DNA from 2 places in the Luteibacter sp. TLI7-4A genome. Region 1 is predicted to be linked to the other one. Evidence: predicted binding sites of a transcription regulator. Region 1 holds the regulator's gene; the other holds the start of a gene.

Evidence for each region. Region 1 encodes sigma-54, which starts transcription at its own class of promoters, with help from an activator protein. Its sites were predicted from a motif close to TGGCACGNGCNTTGC; they were not measured.
Region 2: a site for sigma-54 is predicted at 4,393-4,407, ahead of flgB (flagellar basal body rod protein FlgB). Genes of this name have one in related genera too.

The regions. Positions count from the first base shown of each region.
Region 1 covers NZ_JBPGWO010000001.1:2,493,982-2,504,210, reverse strand. The annotation lists gene ACR9Y6_RS11070 (acyl-CoA dehydrogenase) at 1-1,044, shown strand, start outside; gene ptsP (phosphoenolpyruvate--protein phosphotransferase) at 1,328-3,085, opposite strand; gene ACR9Y6_RS11060 (HPr family phosphocarrier protein) at 3,118-3,387, opposite strand; gene ACR9Y6_RS11055 (PTS sugar transporter subunit IIA) at 3,380-3,772, opposite strand; gene rapZ (RNase adapter RapZ) at 3,810-4,691, opposite strand; gene hprK (HPr(Ser) kinase/phosphatase) at 4,712-5,662, opposite strand; gene hpf (ribosome hibernation-promoting factor, HPF/YfiA family) at 5,878-6,228, opposite strand; gene ACR9Y6_RS11035 (RNA polymerase factor sigma-54) at 6,347-7,828, opposite strand; gene lptB (LPS export ABC transporter ATP-binding protein) at 7,928-8,647, opposite strand; gene lptA (lipopolysaccharide transport periplasmic protein LptA) at 8,652-9,170, opposite strand; gene lptC (LPS export ABC transporter periplasmic protein LptC) at 9,196-9,795, opposite strand; gene ACR9Y6_RS11015 (KdsC family phosphatase) at 9,792-10,229, opposite strand, start outside.
Region 2 covers NZ_JBPGWO010000001.1:2,319,254-2,329,482, reverse strand. The annotation lists gene ACR9Y6_RS10270 (EAL and HDOD domain-containing protein) at 1-274, opposite strand, end outside; gene ACR9Y6_RS10265 (flagella synthesis protein FlgN) at 329-772, opposite strand; gene flgM (flagellar biosynthesis anti-sigma factor FlgM) at 769-1,077, opposite strand; gene flgA (flagellar basal body P-ring formation chaperone FlgA) at 1,183-1,884, opposite strand; gene ACR9Y6_RS10250 (methyl-accepting chemotaxis protein) at 1,881-3,188, opposite strand; gene ACR9Y6_RS10245 (chemotaxis protein) at 3,346-4,263, shown strand; gene flgB (flagellar basal body rod protein FlgB) at 4,446-4,865, shown strand; gene flgC (flagellar basal body rod protein FlgC) at 4,862-5,275, shown strand; gene ACR9Y6_RS10230 (flagellar hook assembly protein FlgD) at 5,284-5,934, shown strand; gene flgE (flagellar hook protein FlgE) at 5,955-7,181, shown strand; gene flgF (flagellar basal-body rod protein FlgF) at 7,216-7,956, shown strand; gene flgG (flagellar basal-body rod protein FlgG) at 8,019-8,804, shown strand; gene flgH (flagellar basal body L-ring protein FlgH) at 8,813-9,493, shown strand; gene ACR9Y6_RS10205 (flagellar basal body P-ring protein FlgI) at 9,517-10,229, shown strand, end outside.

The DNA.
Region 1 (10,229 bases):
AAGGGCGTGATCCTCGGTCCCAAGAACTACATGGGGCGCGGCTGGCAGAGCGTGCCGATCGCCATCACGGTGGAAGGCGCGAACATCATGACGCGCAGCCTGATGATCTTCGGCCAGGGCGCGATCCGCTGCCATCCTTATGTGCTGAAGGAGATGCAGGCGCTCAACATCGCCGACTACCGCGAGCGCCTCACCACCTTCGACAAGGCACTGTTCGGCCATATCGGCTTTGGCTTCTCCAACGCGGTGCGCAGCTTCGTCCTCGGCATCACCGCGGCGAAGATCGGCGACACCGCCGGCGACGCCTATACGCGACGCTTCTACCGCAAGCTCAACCGCTACTCCGCGGCGCTGGCGCTCTGCGCGGACGTCTCGATGGGCGTTCTCGGCGGCAAGCTGAAGTTCAAGGAGAAGCTGTCGGCCCGCCTCGGCGACACACTCTCGTACCTGTACATCGCCAGCGCGATGCTCAAGCGTTACGAGGACACCGGCCGCCCCGAAGCGGATCGTCCGCTGCTGGCCTGGGCGTTCCATGAATGCGTGTGGAAGATGCAGATGGCGCTGGACGGCGTGATCCGCAATTTCCCGGTCCGTCCGGTGGCCTGGCTGCTGCGTGCCCTGGTGTTCCCGTTCGGTCGTCGCGAAGTGCCGCCGTCGGACCGCCTGGGCCGTCGCGTCGCCGCGCTGATCACGGCGCCGAACGAAGCCCGTGACCGCCTCACCACGTGGAGCTACCTCACCCCGACGGCGAACAACACGGTGGGCCGCATGAATGCGATCCTGCCGGACGTCATCGCCGCGGAGCCGGTGGAGCGCAAGTTCCTCAAGGCGTTCAAGGGGGGCCAGCTGCGCTCGCACACGTACAACGAGCAGCTGGCGGAAGCCGAGAAGCTCGGCGCCATCACGCCCGCCGAACGCGAGCTGTTGCAGCGCGTCCGCGACGGCGTCGCCGAATTCATCTCGGTGGACGACTTCGACAGCGAGGAACTGCGGGCGAACGTGGTGCGCAATGCGGAAGCGATGAAGCCGGTGCGCGCGGCGTAGTCGACGGCATCGTTCGGAAACGGTACCGCTGGAAGACAAAAAGGCCGCGAGCGATCGCGGCCTTTTTTTATTGTGAGCGGACCTTCTTGCCTGGCGTGAGCCGCTCTGGCGGCCCCGCCCTTGTGGGAGCCGACCTTGTCGGCGATCCCGCGGCAGCGGGCCAGGCCGAGGCAAGCACCCATCGCCGCTGAAGCGGCTCCCACGAAAGGTGGCCTCCCACAAAGGTGGCCCCCCACAAAAGGTGGCCTCCCACGGAAGCCGACTTCCATTGGAAGCGGCGCCGCTATCGGGTTTCGGCGCAGCCGTCCTGCAAGGCCACGACTTCGAGCAGCCGTGCCTCCACCTCGTCGCGCGAATGCGCACGGAACAGGCGTGGCGCCGCACGGCGAAGGGCGCCGCAGTCGAGCTGGGTGAGGCGGTCGCGGACCTGCAGGAGCTGGCCCGGATGCATGCTGAATTCCTCCAGGCCCATGGCCAGGAGCAGCGCGGTGAACTGGGTATCCCCGGCGATTTCACCGCACAGGCTCACCGGTTTCTTCGCCCGGCGCGCGCTGGCGACCACGTGCGCGATCAGGCGCAGGAACGCGGGTTGCAGTGGATCGTAGATGCCTTCGAGCGCATCGTTGTTGCGGTCGGCGGCGAGCACGTACTGGGCGAGATCGTTCGTGCCGATGGCGAGGAAGTCGGCTTTCTCCAGGATCGAGGTGACGCCGATCGCGGCGGCCGGTACCTCGATCATGGCGCCGACGTCGAGTCGCTCCGGCAGCTCCTGGCCAGCCCTCGCCAGGTCTTCGCGTGCCTTCTTGATCAGTCGGCGCACCTCGGTCATCTCGCCGAGGTGGGTGATCATCGGAACCAGGATTCGCACCGGCCCATAGCAGGCCGCGCGCAGGATGGCGCGCAGCTGCACGCTGAAGATGTCCGGATAGCGCAGGGAGAGGCGGATGCCACGGACGCCCAGCGCGGGGTTGTCCTCGCCACGGATGGCCAGCCCGGCGGCGTCGGCCTTGTCGGCGCCGAGGTCGAGCGTGCGGATGGTGACGGGCAGGCCGCCCATGCCGAGCACGACGTCCCGGTAGGCGGCGAACTGCTCGTCTTCGGAGGGCAGGCCCCGCTGGCGCAGGAACAGGAATTCCGAACGGTAGAGGCCGACGCCGTCCGCGCCACGCGAGCGGGCGAGGGTGACGTCGCTGGCCAGTTCCGCGTTCGCGAAGAGGCGCACGTGGGCGCCGTCTTTCGTGAGCGTGGGGGCGGTGGCCAGTGCGGCGAGCCGGCGGCCTTCGGCGGCGGCCTGCCGTTGCCACTGGCGGTAGCGCGAGAGGTCTTGCGCGGTGGGATGGACGATGACCTCGCCGTGTTCGGCATCGATGAGCACGAGGTCGTCGTCGTTGACGGTCGCCAGCGCATCGCGGGTGCCGACGAGCATCGGCAGGTTGAAGCTGCGCGCGAGGATGGCGCTGTGCGAATAGATGCTGCCCGCGCTGGCGATGACGCCGAGCATGCCTTGCCCGGCCATCGCGGCCATGTCGGCCGGTGCGATCGTGTCGCTGACGACGATTTCGCCGACCCGGGCGGCGAGTTTGCGTTCCTCGCGACTGGACTGCTGGTTGAGCGCGGACATGACGCGGCCGATGACCTGGTCGATGTCCTCGCCACGACTCTTGAGGTAAGGGTCGTTCATCGCGTCGAACACCGCCGCGAGGCGGTCGCGTTGCATCTTCAGCGCGGCACTGGCGGTGTAGTGGCCTACGGTGACGAGTTCGTCGAGGCCACGGAGCAGTTCCTCGTCGTCGAGCAGCAGGCTATGCGCATCGATGAAGTCGCCGACCTCGCGGGCAAGCGCGCCGTGAAGCTTGCCGCGCAGTTCATGGAGTTCGGTACGGGCGGTATCGAGGGCCTGGTGCAGGCGTTCGATCTCGGGGCCGATCTCCTTGTCCTCGAGCATCCGCATGTCCACGGCGAGGATGTTCGGCTGGACCAGGCGCGCCCGGCCGAGGGCCATGCCCCGTGCGGCCGGCGTACCGGTCAACACGATTCTCATGCGGCCCTCGTTCTGCGCACGTGGTTCATGCTTCAGGCACCCTCGTCGAACTTGCGGTCGAACAGGTCGATGACGGCCGAAAGGGCGGTTTCCTCGTCCGCTCCCTCGGCGCGCACGGTCAGCGCGGTGCCCATGCCGGCGGCCAGCATCATGACGCCCATGATGCTTTGCGCGTTCACTTCGCGCCCCTTGCTGATGAGCCAGACCGTCGATTTGAAACCTGAAACCAGCTGGACGAGCTTGGCTGATGCGCGCGCGTGCAGGCCCAGCCGGTTGGATACCACGATGTCTCGTTCAAGCATGGTCGATGAAGATCCCTCCGCGGCCGCCGCTGGCCGCGATCTCGGCCAGTTCGGGCAACGATTTTTCCGAATAATTGAGAACCCGCAGCAGCATCGGCAGGTTGAGCCCCGAGACGCAGCGCAGGTGGACGCCGAGTTCGCCCAGGGACAGGCCGATATTGCAGGGGGTGGCGCCGTAAAGATCGGCCAGGACGAGCACGCCCTCGCCGTGGTCGAGGTCGCGGGCGTGCTTCGCCGTGAGCGTGCGCATGACGTCCGGGTCGGCGCTGGGCGGTACCTCGACGGCGTCGATGTCCAGCGGCAGCTTGGGCATGACGTGCCGAGCGGCGGAAATCAGCGCCTTGCCGACGGCTTCGTGGGTCATGAGGAGGACGCCGACGCTCATCGCCCGGTGTCTCGTGATGGCTTGGGCTGGGTCATGGTCACTCGAGCTCGCGATGGAAAGTCAGTACGTTGCCGCGTTCCGAGCGGAAATGCTGGGCCAGTTTCTCCACCAGGTATACCGAACGGTGGCGACCGCCGGTGCAGCCGATGGAGACCGTGACATAGCTTCGATCCTCGCCCTCGAAGCGCGGCAACCAGGTGTCGAGCCAGCGGGCGACGTCGGCATAGTATTCGCCTACCAGGGGGTTCGCGTCGAGGAATTCCCGGACGGGGAGGTCCTTGCCCGAGAACGGGCGCAGCCGCGGGTCCCAGTGGGGGTTGGGCAGGCAGCGCGCATCGAAGACGAAATCGGCATCGGAAGGGAGTCCGCGCCGGTAGGCGAAGGACTCGAACAGTAGCGTCGTGCCGTCGGAGGCGGCGGCGTAGCCGGTGGCGAACAGGCGGCGCAGCTGGTGCACGTTCAGGTCGCTGGAGTCGATGACCTTCTCCGCGATCGAGACCAGCGGGCGAAGCAGCTTTCGTTCCTGGGCGATGGAATCGGCCAGCGACAGCTTCTCGGCCGCCAGGGGATGGCGGCGGCGCGTCTCGGAGTACCGCTTGATGAGGACATCGTCACGGCTGTCGAGGAAGATCAGGTGCACGTGCACGCCGGCGGAAGACAGCTCCGACAGCACGTGCGGCATGCGCGAGAGGTCGACACGGCGGTTACGCACGTCCACGCCCACGGCGATGCGCTTGCGCGGCCCGTGCTCGCCCTGGCTGACGGCGGCGACCAGCTGCGGGATCAGTTCCGCCGGCATGTTGTCGACGCAATAGAACTCGAGGTCTTCCAGCGCACGCAGGGCGACGGTCTTGCCGCCACCGGACATGCCGGTAAGCACCACGAGGTGGATGGCATCGGGATCGACGATAGGGCTCATGACTTCGTCGCTCACGGCGGTCACCACGGGGAGAAGCGGCGCATCTGGTGCGCCTGGCGGTCGATGAAGGTCTGCGCCGGGTCGATGCCCTTGGCCTTCAGCACATGGTTGCGCACCGCGGCCTCGACCAGCACCGCCAGGTTGCGGCCCGGCGCGACGGGAATGGTGATCTTGGGCACGTCGACATCGAGCACGTTGCGCCGGCTGACATCGCCGGTGAGACGGGTCATGGCGTCGGTGTCCTCGCCTTCGCGCAGCGGCTTGAGGTGGACGACCAGGCGCAGGTACTTGGACGGTTTCACCGCGGTGTGGCCGAACATCTCCCGGATGTTCAACACGCCCAGGCCGCGCACCTCCAGGAGGTCCTGCAGCAACTCGGGGCAGGCGCCGTCGATGACGTCGGGGGCGATGAGGGTGAATTCGGTGGCATCGTCGGCGACCAGGCGATGGCCTCGGCTGATCAGTTCCAGGGCCAGTTCGCTCTTGCCCGAGGCGGGCTCGCCGGTGATCAGCACGCCGATGGAGAAAACTTCCAGGAACACGCCGTGCAGGGTGACCCGTGGCGCCAGGGTACGGGCCAGGTGGTATTGCAGGTAGGTGAGCAGTTCATGGCCGCGCTTGGTGCTCTGCCACAGCGGCGTGTCCGTTTCCTCGGCCACCTCGCGCAGGTCGGCGGGGATGGACTGTTCCTTGGTGACGATCAGGGCGGCGGGCTGGTAGGCGGCGATCTTGTGGATGACTTCCCAGCGCTGGCGCGAATCGAGCCCGTCGAGGAAGTTGAGTTCCTCGGTACCGATGATCTGCACCTTGTTGGGGTAGATCACATTGAGGTAGCCGACCAGCGAGGGACGCCGGCTCTGCTTGGCGTTGGGCTCGAGCACGCGTGATTCCCCACGCATGCCGGCGGCCCAGCGCAAGGCCATGCGCTCGTGTACCCCGTCGAAGAGTTGTCTGGCGGTAAGCCGGTCCACGCTTTGGGTCCCTTGAAGAGAAAAGCCGGCACGCGGGCGGCCGGCTTGCTCGTATATTGTGCCACAAGGGTTGGGAGCGGCCGGCCGTGAGGGGGCTTGTTGTGCCTTTGAAGGTGGGAAGCGGCCTGGGCCGCGATGGGGCTTGCGGCAAGGCTGTTCGCGCGCCAGCGCGCTTTCCCACCCGCCAGCGCGCTTCCCACCCGGGGAATCGGACCTCAGCTGCTGGCGACGCGTCCGTCACGGACCTCGTGATTGTGGTGGTCTTTCAGTTTTTCCTTGTGCTTCTTCAGCTGGTCGGCCAGCTTGGCGATCATCGCGTCGATCGCCGTGTACATCGTGTCGTTCTTGTTGTCGTCTTCGAGGCGGGCAATACCGTCGGCGTGCAGGCGCGTACCCGCGCAATGCAGGGTGCCGCCGGCCTTGTGCTCGTTCTTGTCGACGGAAAGGACCACGTCGAGGGCTTTGATGTTGTCGAAAAGGCGTTCGAAGCGGCCGACTTGCTGTTCCACGCGCTCACGCAGGGCGGGGGTGATATGGATGTGCTGGCCGCTGATCTGGATTTGCATTGACGCCTCCTTCTTGCTGAGGGTGTCGCCTTGTGGCGACGAGATCGGAACGGCGAGGTGCCGTTCCTCTAGCCTTGAACCTATGGGACCGTAGACCTCCGATGGGGTTCCGTTCGCGTCAACTGGCGCGGACGCGTTCGCTGGAACTCGGGATGCGCATGGCTTCGCGGTACTTGGCCACCGTACGTCGTGCCACCTGAATACCGCGTCGATGCAGTTCCTCCGCCAGTGCCTGGTCGGACAGGGGCCGACGCGCGTCCTCGGCCATGATGAGCTTGCGCAGCATGGCCTGGATCGCGGTGGCGGACGCGGTGCCACCGTCCTCGGTGGCCACGCCGCTGGAGAAGAAATGTTTCAATTCGAAGGTGCCACGCGGCGTATGCATGTATTTGCGCGTGGTCACCCGGGAGATCGTGGACTCGTGCATGCCCACTTCCTCGGCCACTTCGCGCAATACCAGCGGGTGCATGGCCTCGGGGCCGTAGTCGAGGAACGCGCTTTGCCGACGGACGATCACATCGGCCACCTTCTGCAAGGTCTCGGCCCTGGACTGCAGGCTCTTGAGCAGCCAGCGTGCTTCCTGCAGCTGCCCCTTCATCCAGGTGGCGTCGTCGCCTCGGGCCCGCGCGATGAGGTTGCAATAGTGCTGGTTGAGACCCAGCCGGGGCTGGGAGTCGGGATTGAGGCTGACCTGCCAGCGCCCGTTCTCGCGTCGGGCGTAGACGTCGGGTGCCACGTATTCGACGGGCGTGGCATCCAGCGCGGCGCCGGGACGGGGGTCGAGGCTGCGTATGAGGCTCGCCGCGGCGGCCACGTGGGCCTCGGGTGCCTTGAGCCGACGGGCGATCTTGGCGGTGTCGTTGCGCGCCAGCAGTTCCAGTTCCTCGTTCACGATGCGGATCGCGAGTTCGCGATGCGGGGTGTCGAGCGAGAACTGGGAAAGCTGGCAGAACAGGCAGTCGCGCAGGTCGAGGCTGGCGATACCCGTGGGATCGAAACGTTGCACGCGCTGGCGAACGGCCTCGATCTCCCCGGCGGTCGCATGCAACTCGGCGGGCAAGGCGGCTTCCACCGCTTCCACGCCGTCATGCAGGTAACCGTCCTCATCGAGCGCGTGGATGATCGCGGTGGCGATGGCGTGGTCGCGGGGCGAGAACTGCGACAGGTTGAGCTGCCACTCCAGGTGTTGCTGGAGGCTTTCCGGCGCGGCGTTCTGCGGCTCGAAACCATCCTCGTCGAGACCGCCGCTGCGGGAAGATGCACCGGCGTAGTCGCCGGCCTCGCCGTGGAACCGGTCATCGTCCCATTCCGGCGCGAGTTCCTCCGACGGCGTGACGGTGGATTCCTCGTCCTCCTTCGACGCCTTGACCGGGATGTCTTCTCGCGAGGGGAATTCCGGAGCCTCATAGCCGTCTTCCGCGGCCGGCTCCGTTTCGGACTCGGCGTCTTCCGCGAACTCGAGCAAGGGGTTGCTTTCCGCGATCTGGCGGAGTTCGGCCTCGAGCTCAAGCTGTGACAGTTGCAGAAGGCGGATGGCCTGCTGCAACTGCGGCGTCAGCGTGAGCTGCTGATGGAGGCGAAACTGGAGTCCGGGTTTCATGCCTGCGACGCTTGGGGTTCCCGATCCATCGTAACCCCTTACGGGCCCCGCAAACCAGCGGCGCGCGGAGACGGCTTCGCGAAGGGAAGACGGGCGCCGTCAGATTCGGAATTCACGGCCCAGATACACTTCCCGTACCTTTTCATCGGCGAGGATGTGCTGAGGCGTGCCGCGGGAAAGTACCTCTCCGTCGTTCAGGATGTACGCGCGGTCACAGATGCCGAGGGTCTCGCGCACATTGTGATCGGTGATCAGCACGCCGATCCCGCGCTCCTTCAGGTGGCGGACGATGCGCTGGATCTCGCCCACCGAGATGGGATCGACGCCCGCGAACGGTTCGTCGAGCAGCATGTAGCGGGGACGCGCGGCGAGGGCGCGGGCGATCTCCACGCGGCGGCGTTCGCCGCCGGACAGGCTGATGCCTTTTTGCTCGGCGATATGCGAGATCTTCAACTCGTCCAGCAGGCTCTCCAACTCGTCCTCGCGCTGCTTCTGGGTCATGCCTTCACGCAATTCCAGCACGGCCAGGATGTTGTCCGACACGCTGAGTCGCCGGAACACCGAGGCCTCCTGCGGGAGATAGCCGATACCCAGCTTGGCGCGGGCATGCATCGGCAGTCCGGTGATGTCTTGCTGATCGAGCTTGATGGAGCCGGCGTCGGCCTGGATGAGGCCCACCACCATGTAGAAGCAGGTGGTCTTGCCGGCGCCGTTGGGGCCGAGCAGGCCGACCACCTCGCCTTCACGGATGGAAAAGGCGAAATCGCGAACCACCTGGCGCGCGCGGAAGCGCTTCTGCAGGCCTTGGGCTGAAAGCATCGGGTCAGGGCTTCTTCGTGTCGGGTGCCGGCGTCGCGGGCGTCGCCGGGGCGGCGGCCGGCTTGTTCTTCGGCTGGAAGGTCATGTGCACGGGGGCGGCGCCATTGCTCTCGCCGGTCATCGTGCTGTCCTTGGTGTTGTAGGTGAGCTTGTCGCCTTCGGCGCTGCCCTTGGCCGGCTGCTTGACCTTGGCATTGCCCGTGAGGACGGCGAAGTCCTGGTCGACCTTGTAGTCGATGTTCAGCGCCTGGCCGTCCATCGGTTCGTTCTGCTCGTCGAGCTGGTGAATGGTGGCCGGCTTGCCGTCGACCACCACGCGGGTGATGTTGTTGTCGGCATCCAGATAGCCGGTGGCCTTGTCGCCGGTGATCTTCAGCGTGCCCTGGGTGAGGATCACGTTGGTGGTCCAGATCACCTTGCCGGCCGGTTGCTGCGAACCGTCGAACGACTTCGAATGGACGTCGACCGGCTCGTTGCGGTCGGATTGCTTCGCCACGACGGGCAGGCTGGCCACGAGTGCCATGCCGAGCACCGCGAACAGGGCGGCCTTAGCGCTTGCGCGGCAGGTACGTGCTATGGACTGCATCGAGGAGCTCCAGGTGCTTGGTGTCGAGATTGGCGCGCATGCCAACGCCATCCATTGTAGAGCTTCCCTGCACGATCCGCGCCGCCTCGGCCGTCTCCAGGCGGTTCTCCTTGGGCCACGCGGTGACTTCGGAGGTGTCGATGCTGGCGGCCTGGGTGGTGCCGAAGGCCGGCCGCTCCATGTGGACCTTGCCTTGCAGCTTGAGCAGGCTGCCGTCCTTGTTCACCCACCCGTACTGGGAGTGGCCCTTCCACGGCGGGATGTCGGCCTCCTTGGTCGAGGGAAGGACGAAATCCGGAGCGTTGATGTAGAGCGAATCGTCGCCCTCGCGCCGCTCGAGGTGCGGCGCGATCAGCTTGAATGCGGGCTTGCCTTCCTCGTTGTATGAATCGAGGTCGAAATTGGTCAGCACGTAGCCGGAACGTGGCGGGCCCACGAAGTCCTGGACCTTCTTCTCCGGCGCCGCCCAGTAGTAAAGCAATACGCTGGCGCCGAGGACGACGGCGAGGATGCCGGCCGTGCCCGTCGCACCGCGGTCCTTCAGCAGGTTGAACGCGCTCACAGCCAGCGATCCCTCTCTGCCTCGGCCTTGCCCTGGGCGGCGAGGATCATGTCGGCCACTTCGCGGGCGGCGCCATATCCACCGGACAGGCGCGTGCGCCAATGGGCACGCTCGACCACCCAGGGATGGGCATTGGCGGTGGCCACGGCGAGTCCGGCGATACCCATGGCCGGGAGGTCGGGCAGGTCGTCGCCGACGAAGGCGGATTCCTCCGGCGCCAGGCGCAACGCCTCCAGCAGGCCGGCCAGGCAGGCGCGCTTGTCCTTCTGGCCTTGGTAGACGTGGGCGATACCCAGTTCCTCGGCGCGCAGCGACACGGGATGGCTGATCCGGGCCGTGATGATCGCGACCTTCACGCCGTTGCGCTGCAGTGCCTTCAGGCCCAGTCCGTCGTGCACGTGGAAGACCTTGGTCTCCCGACCGTCCTCGGCGTA
Region 2 (10,229 bases), 170 kb from region 1:
GGCGCAGGATATCGGCGTGCTGCAACAGCAGGTCGCGCGACATGTGCAGGAACGCGCGGTTGTCGCGAACGAGGCGCTTCAGGCTGCCGTCGGCGATCGCGCTGAGCGTCGCTTGTGTATGGGCGAGCGAGGCGGCGTCGATATCGCTGCCGATCGGCCGGGGGAAGAGCAGTTCATAAGCGAACAGGGACTGCTTCTTGTCCAGGATGGGCACACGGACGATGGGGAGGATACCGTCGTCGTTCACCGCTGCCGGCTGGGGATGTGCTGCCATTGCTTCCTTCTTGCGCCGTCTGGGTGAGCCTTGAGTGTCGCTGCTTCGTTCCGGTCAAACCTGTGCAAGGGTCGCGGAACGAAGATTCACTTTCGCCACGCCGTTGCGACCGTAGGTCGAGCCGACCGGCGATTCGCCGGAGATCAGGGCGAGTGCCTGGCGGACGTGGCCCATTCGCTGGGCGACGATACGGCCGTTCACTTCATTGAGCCGCCTGCATTCGCCCAGGCGCTCGAGGGTGTGCAGCCAACGCGGGTCGAGGAGGCTGTCGATGCCGGCCGCATCGCCCAGCTGGCGACGCTCCACGTCGAGTTTCTCGATCCGGTCGAGCAGCTTGCCTTTCGCCCGGCCGGCGGCTTCCAGCGCCTGCGGATCCGCCTGGCCAAGCGCCATGCGCTCTTCGACCAGGCTGGCATGCAGGGTGTCGACCTCACGGGCGAGGTCGCCCATGACCGCGACGAGCGCGGCATCGAAGTCGGGGCCGAGCGGGCCGGTCATGCCTTGCCACCATCCATCTGGCCTTCCAGCGCGAGGAACTTGCTGGCGATGGCCTGGGCGTCGGGCTTGTAGGTGCCATCGGCGAGGCGGGAGCGGATCTCGTCCACGCGCTTCGTGTCGATGTCGTCCCCGCGGCTCGCGGCGTCGAGCGCCTTGGCCGAATCCGTGATCTTGACGCTGTCGTCGCTCGGGCGCACCGAACCGGTGCCCTGGGTCGAACCGGCGGAACCGGCGGCCGGGTTCTGGGTGCGGAGCTGCACCTGCGGCTGCGGGGCCTGGAGGCCGGGTTTGATGGTCGTCGTCATGGGTGTATCCCTCGGATCATTTTTTCCGTCAGACCTTTATCGGCGGTCGGCGGGCGAACTTTAGCCGGCCCCGGGCCGTGAAGTGTGACCTGGTTCGGATTTCGTTCACGGCAGGACCGCGACCGTGCCGGGGCCGCTCACGATCGCATCGAGCACCTTGCCCGACGAGGCGTTGCGGACCTTGAGCCGCGCGCCGGTATCGCCGGCACCCATGGCCACGCCCTCGGCGTGGATCGTCACGCCATCGACGCTGGCTTCCATGCTGACGGCGTCTCCGATGCGCACGGCCTGGCGGCCGGCGAGCATGCCGGGGGTGAGCACGGTGCCCGCGCCGAGCGGCCGGGCCAGCGAACGGCCACCGATCTGCTCGAGGTCGGCCACGTAACCGTAGGCGAGCGTGGCGACGTCGCGTTCTTCGGCATGGACGTCGCCGGCACCGATGCCGTCACCGCGGGCGAGCGGCCTGCTGGTGACCAGCACGTTGGTGAGCATTTTCACCCGCACGGGCACGCGCACCGTCCAGCCGCCAGGAACGGGGCAACGGACCGTCACGCTGACCCGGGCGCCGAGGGGGCGATTGCCGGGCAGCGACGCGTCCAGCGGTGCGGTGCATTCGGCCAGGCGCAGCCGGCTGTCCAGGGTGCCGGCCTCGGCGATCATGCGGGCGCCGGGCAGGTTGCGATGCTGTTGCAGCCAATCGACGGCGGTGCCGCGTATCGCGTCCAGCGATTGGCCCGCTTCCGCGGACGGGGGAAGGACGACGAGCGCGGCGAAGGCGAGGCCGGTGGCGAGGACGCGATGGATCACGCGGCGCGTTCCGCCAGCGACGTGGAAAGGCCCTGGGCGATGGCGTCCAGCTCCTTCACGAGGCCCGGCAGCATGTGTCCGGCATCGGCGTGGCGGCCTTCGCCCAGGGTGATGGCGTACTGCGAAGCGAGGACGGAGAAACGCTCGCCGGCGGTGCGGATGGCATCGGCGGCATCGTCGGGCCGGCGCGCGCGGAACTGGTCGATGCAACGCATCATCGGCGTGGTGTCGAGCCAGCGGCGGTCGAGGCTGGACGGGTCGCGCGACGCGAGTTCGAGGGCATAGCGCAAGCCCTGGCTGGCTTCGCGGATCATCTGGCTGAGGCTGGCGGCATCGAGGTTGCCCTCGGTTTCCAGCTTCGCGAGGCTCAGGCGATGGGCGAGGACGGCGGCGCGTGCGGCCGCGTCGGCCTGGCGCCGCGCGTCGTTGCCGATACGGCCGAGCGAGCCTTGCGTGGCCTGGATCGCGGCGATGCGGCCTTGCAGCGCACCCATGCCTTCGCGTGCGGCCTCGAGGCTGCCGCGCGCCCCGCGCACGGCGTCGTCGACGCGTCCGAGCGAGGCCTGCATGCCGGCGATGCCGGACTGGGACTGGTCGAGGCGGCGCAGGCTGGTCTGCACGGCCTCGTCGAGATGCCCGGAGAATTCGCCCACCGCCTGGGTGACCTGGTCGATCTCGGCGGTCGCCTGCGTGGTTTTTTCCGCCAGTTGCTTCACTTCGTCGGCCACCACCGCGAAGCCACGACCGGCTTCACCGGCACGAGCCGCCTCGATCGCGGCGTTCAACGCGACGAGATTGGTCTGATGGGCGATGTCCTGCACCGCGGCCGTGAGCTTGCGGATGGCGGTGAAATAATCGGCGAACTGGGCATGGTTGCGGCTCATCCCCGACAAGGCGCTACGCAGCAGGCGCAGTTGGCCGTCGAGTTCGGCCGACGTGGTTTGTCCCTGGTTGCCGGCATCGGCCATCCCGGCGACGCCGGCATGGGCCTGGTCGATCGCCGTCGAAATCCTGGCGCTGGCCTCCGTCAATCGACCGGCGGTATCGCGCGCGCCTTCGACGGCGGTGCCGAGTTCCTGAAGGGTCGTGCCCAGCGCCTGGGCGTTGGTCAACACCATGCCCTGTTGCTCGATCGCCTGGATGGTCGTCGCCGCCGCGGTACGTGGCTCGGCGGGCTTGAGCAGGGCACCCAGCGCGCTCGCGGCCGCCGGATACTGGGCGGCGAGCGCCCGCACGCGCGCGGCGTCACCGCTGGCGGCGGCGTGGGCTAGGAGGCGGACGTGCTGGCTCCAGAGGAGGGTCATGATTTCGCTTTCGCTTTGTTCGGGTGGTCGCCTCACTACATCGGTAGGAAGGCCGGCTTCTTGAGCCAAGCAATCGTCGTGCCATGAGGCGCGCCTCAAGCTCGCCCGCCCCCGGCCGATACGTTTCGCGACATCTTCCGTAGACGCATGCGTACCCATGGCCCGACCGCTCCTCGATACCGTGGAAACCTTCACCCGCCTCGCGGGCCATAACCGCGTGGCGATGCTGCTGTTCCGGCTGGGCGACGGCCAGGCCTTCGGCATCAACGTGTTCAAGGTGCGCGAGGTGCTGCGCCGGCCACGGCTGGAGCGGATGCCCAGCATGCACGAGCTCGTCGCGGGCAGCTTCGACTACCGCGGCAGCACCATCCCGGTGGTCGATCTCGCCGCGGCCATGGGCTACCCATCGCTCGCCGCGGAGGACGGAGCGCATCTGATCGTGACCGAGTTCAACCGGTCGGTGCAGGGTTTCCTTGTCTCCGACGTGGACCGCATCGTCCACGTGGACGGCGGCAACCTGGCGGCGCCGCCCGCCGCGTTGGGCTACGGCCCACGTGTGAACGCGGTGACCCGGTTGGACGGCAACCTGATGGCGGTGGTCGACGTCGAGCAGGTGTTGGCCAGCGTCGATCCACGCGTGGCGGAATTGTCCGAACGCGTGCAGCAGGCCGCCCATGTGCAGCAGGCGTCGAATCGCCGCGTGCTGGTGGTGGACGACTCCCTCGTCGCCCGGACACAACTGGTCGAACTCTTCCGCAAGATGGACCTGGAGTGCGTGGTGGCCAAGGATGGCAGCGAAGGGCTCGACATGCTGCGCAGCCTGGCGATGGGGCCGGCCGCCGAGCGGATCGCCCTGGTGGTGTCCGACATCGAGATGCCGGCGATGGACGGGTACGCACTCACCCGCGCCATCCGCGAGGACACCCAGCTGCGTCACCTCAAGATCCTGCTGCACAGTTCCCTGAGCGGCGTGTTCAACGAGGCGATGGTGGAACGGGTCGGCGCCGATCGCTTCATCGCGAAGTTCCAGCCCGACGTGCTGGCTACCGCCGTGCTCGAGTTGTTGCCGGCCTGATGGCGGCCGGCGCCCTGTCAGCGATGTGACGCAGGCAGGCGCCGGAATTCCGACACGGCACCGCGCGGACCCGGCCACCCATCGTTGAAAACGGCGCCACGACGCCGTTTCACCCGCACCTTCCTCGCGTGGCACGCGAATTGCTCAACCCCTCGGGCCAAGGTCACGAGAGGGCAGAGCCCATGATCGACAAACCCGATGCGCTGTTCGGCGTTCACGCCCAGGCCCTTGGCCTGTGGCAGAGCCGTGCCGAGGTGATTTCCTCGAACCTCGCCAACGCCGATACCCCGGGCTTTCTCGCCCGCGATCTCGATTTTCGCAAGGTGATGGCCGCCGCCACCGGCGCCGTCGACGGCAACACCCTGCAGATGACCGCCACGGAGGCAGGACACATCGGCGGCAATCCCGCCATGGCCCTCGCCGATGCGCAGAAGCTCGCCTACCGCGTCGAGACCCAGCCGACGATGGACGGCAACACCGTCGATACCCAGGTGGAGCAGGCGCAGTTCGCCGCCAACGCCATCCACTACCAGGCGTCGCTCGGCTTCATCAACGGGCAGATCCACACCATGCGCCTCGCCATCACAGGGTCCAGTTCATGAGCCTGCTCAAGATCTTCGACGTCGCCGGTTCCGGCATGGCCGCGCAATCGGCGCGTCTCAACACCACGGCCAGCAACATGGCCAACGCGGACAGCCTCGCCAGCAGCGAAGCCGGAGCCTACCGGGCGAAGCAGCCGTTGTTCTCGGCGGTGCAGCGCCAGGTGAACGGGCAAATGGAAAACGAAGGCGTGCGCACGCTCGGCGTCACCGAAAGCCAGGCGCCGGTGCAGTCGCGCTTCGAGCCGTCCAACCCGCTCGCCGATGCCAATGGCTATGTGTATTCGAGCAACGTCAATCCGGTCGACGAGCTGGTCAACATGATCTCCGCGTCGCGCTCCTACCAGAACAACGTCGAAGTCATGAACAGCGCCAAGCAGCTCATGCAGAAGACGCTGGACCTCGGCAAGTAAGGATTCCCATGGCAGTCGATACCGTCAACGGCAGCTCAACGCCCACCACCCAGTCTTCCTCGGGCCAGCTTCAGCAGCAGACGCTGAGCCAGTCGGATTTCCTCAAGCTGATGGTCACCCAGATGACCAACCAGGACCCGACCAAGCCCATGGACTCCACCCAGATGGTGGCCCAGATGGCGCAGTTCTCCCAGGTGGCCGCCACGCAGGAACTTCAGCAGTCGTTCGACTCGCTGGCCACGAACCTCAGCGGCGACCAGTTCGTGCGTGCCGCGGCCCTGGTGGGCCAGGAGGTGCTGGTGCCGTCCACGGCCGGCAAGCTCACCGACGGCACGTTCGGCGGTGCCGTCAATGTCGGTACGTCGGGTACCTACGTGAACGTGCAGGTCAAGGATTCGGCCGGGAACGTCGTCCGCACGATATCGCTGGGCCAGCCCGACGCCGGCCTCGTCCCGTTCACCTGGGACGGCAAGTCCGACGACGGCACGCAGCTCGCCGATGGCGTCTACAAGATATCCGCTACTTCCGGCGGGACCGCGATCGATACCTTCGTTCGCGGCAAGGTGGAAGGCGTCGGCGCCTCGGGTACCGACGGAACCTACGTGCAGGTGGCCGGCTACGGCGGTGCCCTGCTCAGCCAGATCGCACAAATCCTGTAATTCCAGCGAGGAAACCCACCATGCCTTTCGACATCGCCCTCAGCGGCATCAACGCGGCGTCTTCCGACCTGGAAGTCACCGCCAACAACATCGCCAACGTGAACACGGTCGGCTTCAAGGGCTCGCGCGCCGAGTTTTCGCAGGTCTATTCCGTCGCTGGCGAGAACCTCTCGGCCACGGCCGCCGGCAGCGGCGTGCGCCTGACCAACATCGCCCAGCAGTTCGGCGACGGCAACGTCACCCAGACCGGCAACTCCTACGATTTCGCCCTCAGCGGCGCGGGTTTCTTCACGCTCCGTGACGGCGCGGGTTATTCGTACTCGCGCGCAGGCAACTTCCATCCCGACGAGAACGGCAACATCGTCAACGCCACGGGCCAGTTCGTGCAGGCCTACCCGCCGACCGCCGCGGGCGGCTTCGACATCAGCAGCCTCACCGACCTCAAGATCACCAACGGCTCCAGCCCGGCCAAGGCCAGCTCCGCCATCGGCCTCACGGCGAACCTGCCGTCCAACGCCACGGCGCCGACCGGCGGCGCGTTCGATCCGACGAACGACCAGACCTACAACAACCTGTCGACCTTCCAGGCCTACGATTCGCTCGGCGCCTCGCACACGGTCAACCTGTACTACGTGAAGGACGCGACCGCCGCGAACACGTGGAACGTGAGCATGACGGTGGACGGCACGCAGGTCGGCACCCCGCAGCAGATGGCCTTCAATTCGGGCGGCGCGCTGGTGCCGACCAACGGCGGCAAGCTGAACTTCGGCGCGGTATCGCCGAACCCGGGCGCCGCGCCGATGGACCTGACCATCGACATGAACAAGGTCACGCAGTTCGGCAATACCTTCGCCACCACGGCCGTGCTCAACGACGGTTACGCGGCCGGCACGTTCTCCAAGATCGACGTGGCGAAGGACGGCACCGTCTCGGCCATCTATTCCAATGGCGTGTCCACGCCGCTGGGCCAGCTGGCGATCGCCACCTTCGCGAACAACCAGGGCCTTCGCCAGCTCAACGACACCAACTGGGTGCCGTCGTCGGAATCGGGCCAGCCGATCCGTGGCGTCGCCAACTCCGGCGATGTCGGCACGATACAGGCCGGTTCGCTCGAATCGTCGAACACCGCCGACCTGACCGCCCAGCTGGTCAACATGATCAAGGCGCAGCGCAACTACCAGGCGAACGCGCAGGTGATCTCGACCGACGACAAGCTGACCCAGACCATCATCAACATCCGCAACTAAGCGCGCCCGCGCCCGACGGCTTCCGAGGACCACCATGGACCGCTCCGTATATGTCGCGATGACCGGCGCCACGCAGATCATGCGTGCGCAGGCCGAGGTGGCACACAACCTCGCGAACGCCAACACCGCTGGATTCAAGGCGGAGCTGTCGGCCTTCCAGAGCCTGCCCGTGCAGGGCGACGGCCTGCAGACCCGCGTCAACGGCGTGGCCCAGGGCACCGGTTGGGACATGACCGCGGGCAACCAGATGCAGACGGGCAACGACCTCGACATCGCGGTGCGGGGCGACGGCTGGATCGCGGTGCAGACGCCGGACGGCACGGAAGGCTACACCCGTGCGGGGAACCTGCGCATCGATGCCGACGGTTTGTTGACGGACATGCGTGGCAACGCCGTGCTTGGTGGTGGTGGCCCGATCACGATCCCGCAGGCTTCCAGTGTGAAGATCGGCTCCGACGGCACGATTTCGGTCGTGCCCCTCGGCGAAACCCCGGCCACCGTCGCCACCACCGACCGGATCAAGCTGGTCAACCCGGGCAACGACCAGTTGGCGTACGCCAGCGATGGCCTCATGCACATGAAGGACGGCACCCAGGCGCCTGCCGATGCCAACGTGCGTGTCGATGCCGGCGCGCTGGAATCCAGCAACGTCAATCCTTCCGGCGTGCTGGTGAAGATGATCTCGCTGTCCCGCGAGTTCGAAATGCAGGTCCGCTCGATCAAGACCGCCGACGACAACGCCCAGTCGGCATCGAAATTGCTACAGGTGGGGTAACCACCGCCGGGCGACGCAAAACCGTCGCCGGCATGTAAAGCGCCCGCGCGCAGGAGTCAACGATGTTCACGTCCCTCTGGATCGCCAAGACCGGCCTCGATGCGCAGCAGACGCGCATGGATGTCGTATCGAACAACCTGGCCAACACCAACACGACCGCGTTCAAGCGTTCGCGTGCCGAGTTCGAGGACCTGTCCTACCAGAACCGCGGCCAGGCCGGTGCGCAGACGACCGAACAGACCCAGTCCCCCACCGGCTTCATGCTCGGCACGGGCGTGCGCGTGGTCGGCACGCAGAAGATGTTCGAGCAGGGCGGCGTGCAGCAGTCGGACAATCCACTGGACATGCGCATCGAAGGCCGTGGCTTCCTGCAGGTGACCCTGCCCGACGGCACCGTCGGCTATACGCGGGACGGTGCGCTCAAGCAGGACCAGGACGGCCAGATCGTCACCAACGACGGCTACCCGCTGGAGCCTGCGATCACCATTCCCGCGAATGCGAAGACCATCAGCATCGGCACGGACGGCACGGTCAGCGTGACCACGGCCGCCAACGCCACGTCGCAGCAGATCGGCACGATCCAGCTCGCCGATTTCGTCAATCCGGCGGGCCTCGAACCGCGTGGCGACAACCTCTACCTGGAGACGGCCGCCAGCGGCGCGCCGCAGACGGGTACGGCAGGCCTCAACGGCCTCGGCACCATCGAACAGAACTCCCTGGAAACCTCGAACGTCAACGTGGTCGAGGAAATGGTGAACATGATCGAGACGCAGCGCGCCTACGAGATGAACTCGAAGGCGATCTCCGCGGCGGACCAGATGCTCCAGTTCATCTCCAACAAGACCTGAGAAACGTCATGAACCGTTCCCTCGTCCGCCTTCTCGTCGCCACCGTGCCGCTCGCAATGCTCGGCGGCTGCGCCATCGTCCCGCCCACGCCCAAGCCGATGTACACGGCGACGCTTCCCGTCGAGCCGGCGGCGCAGCCGCAGGCCACGGGTTCCATCTACGCCGACCAGCAGTCGATGGAACTGTTCGCCGACCCGCGTGCGCATCGCATCGGCGACATCCTGACCATCACCCTGGTCGAGTCCACGCAGGCCAGCAAGAAGGCCGCGACCAGCACGAACAAGAAGAACGGCAACACCATCTCGTCGCCGACCCTGCTCGGCCAGGGCCTGCGGATCGGTGGCAAGGCCGCCGACAGCTCCCTCTCCAGCAGCAACGCGTTCGCCGGCGACGGCTCCAGCGAGCAGAGCAACCAGCTAACCGGCGAGATCACCGTCACCGTGGCGCAGCGTCTTTCCAACGGCGCGTTGGTGGTTCGTGGCGAGAAGTGGCTGACGATCAACCAGGGCGAGGAACTGGTGCGTATCTCCGGCATCGTGCGTCCGCAGGACATCGGCAACGACAACATCGTCGCCTCCAGCCGCGTGGCCGACGCACGCATCGAGTACGTGGGCAAGGGCACGCTGGCCGATGCGAACACGCGTGGGTGGCTGTCGCGCTTCTTCGATTCGAAGTGGATGCCGTTCTGATGAAGACCGCGCATCGCCTCCGCATGCTCCTTCGCAGCGCCGCCGCCGTGCTGGCCCTGGGCATCGTGCTGCCCGTGCAGGCCGATCGCATCCGCGACCTCGTGCAGGTGGGCGGCGTGCGCAGCAACCAGTTGATCGGTTATGGGCTCGTCGTCGGCCTCGACGGCAGTGGCGACCAGACCAGCCAGGCACCGTTCACGACGCAGAGCCTGGAGAACATGCTGCAGCAGTTCGGCGTCAACGTGCCTTCCAACGTCCGTCCGCAGCTGAAGAACGCCGCGGCCGTGACGATCACGGCCGAACTGCCGCCGTTCGCCAAGCCCGGCCAGCGCATCGACGTGACGGTGGCCTCGATCGGCAACGCCAAGAGCATTCGCGGCGGCGAACTGCTGATGTCACCGCTGAAAGGCGCGGACGGCCAGGTGTATGCCATCGCCCAGGGCAGCGTCGTCGTGGGCGGCGTCAGTGCCCAGGGCAAGAGTGGCTCCAGCGTGCAGGTGAACATCTCCGCCAGCGGCCGTATTCCCGGTGGCGCGAGTATCGAGCGCAGCGTCGCCTCGTCCTTCGACAAGGGCGGCGACCTCATGCTCAACCTCAACACGGCCGACTTCACGACCGCCTCCCGCATCGCCCAGGCGGTGAACCAGAGCTTCGGCGCGGGTACGGCCAACGCCATCGATTCGGCTTCGGTCGCCGTGCGCGCGCCGCTGGACCCCTCGCAGCGCGTGTCGTGGCT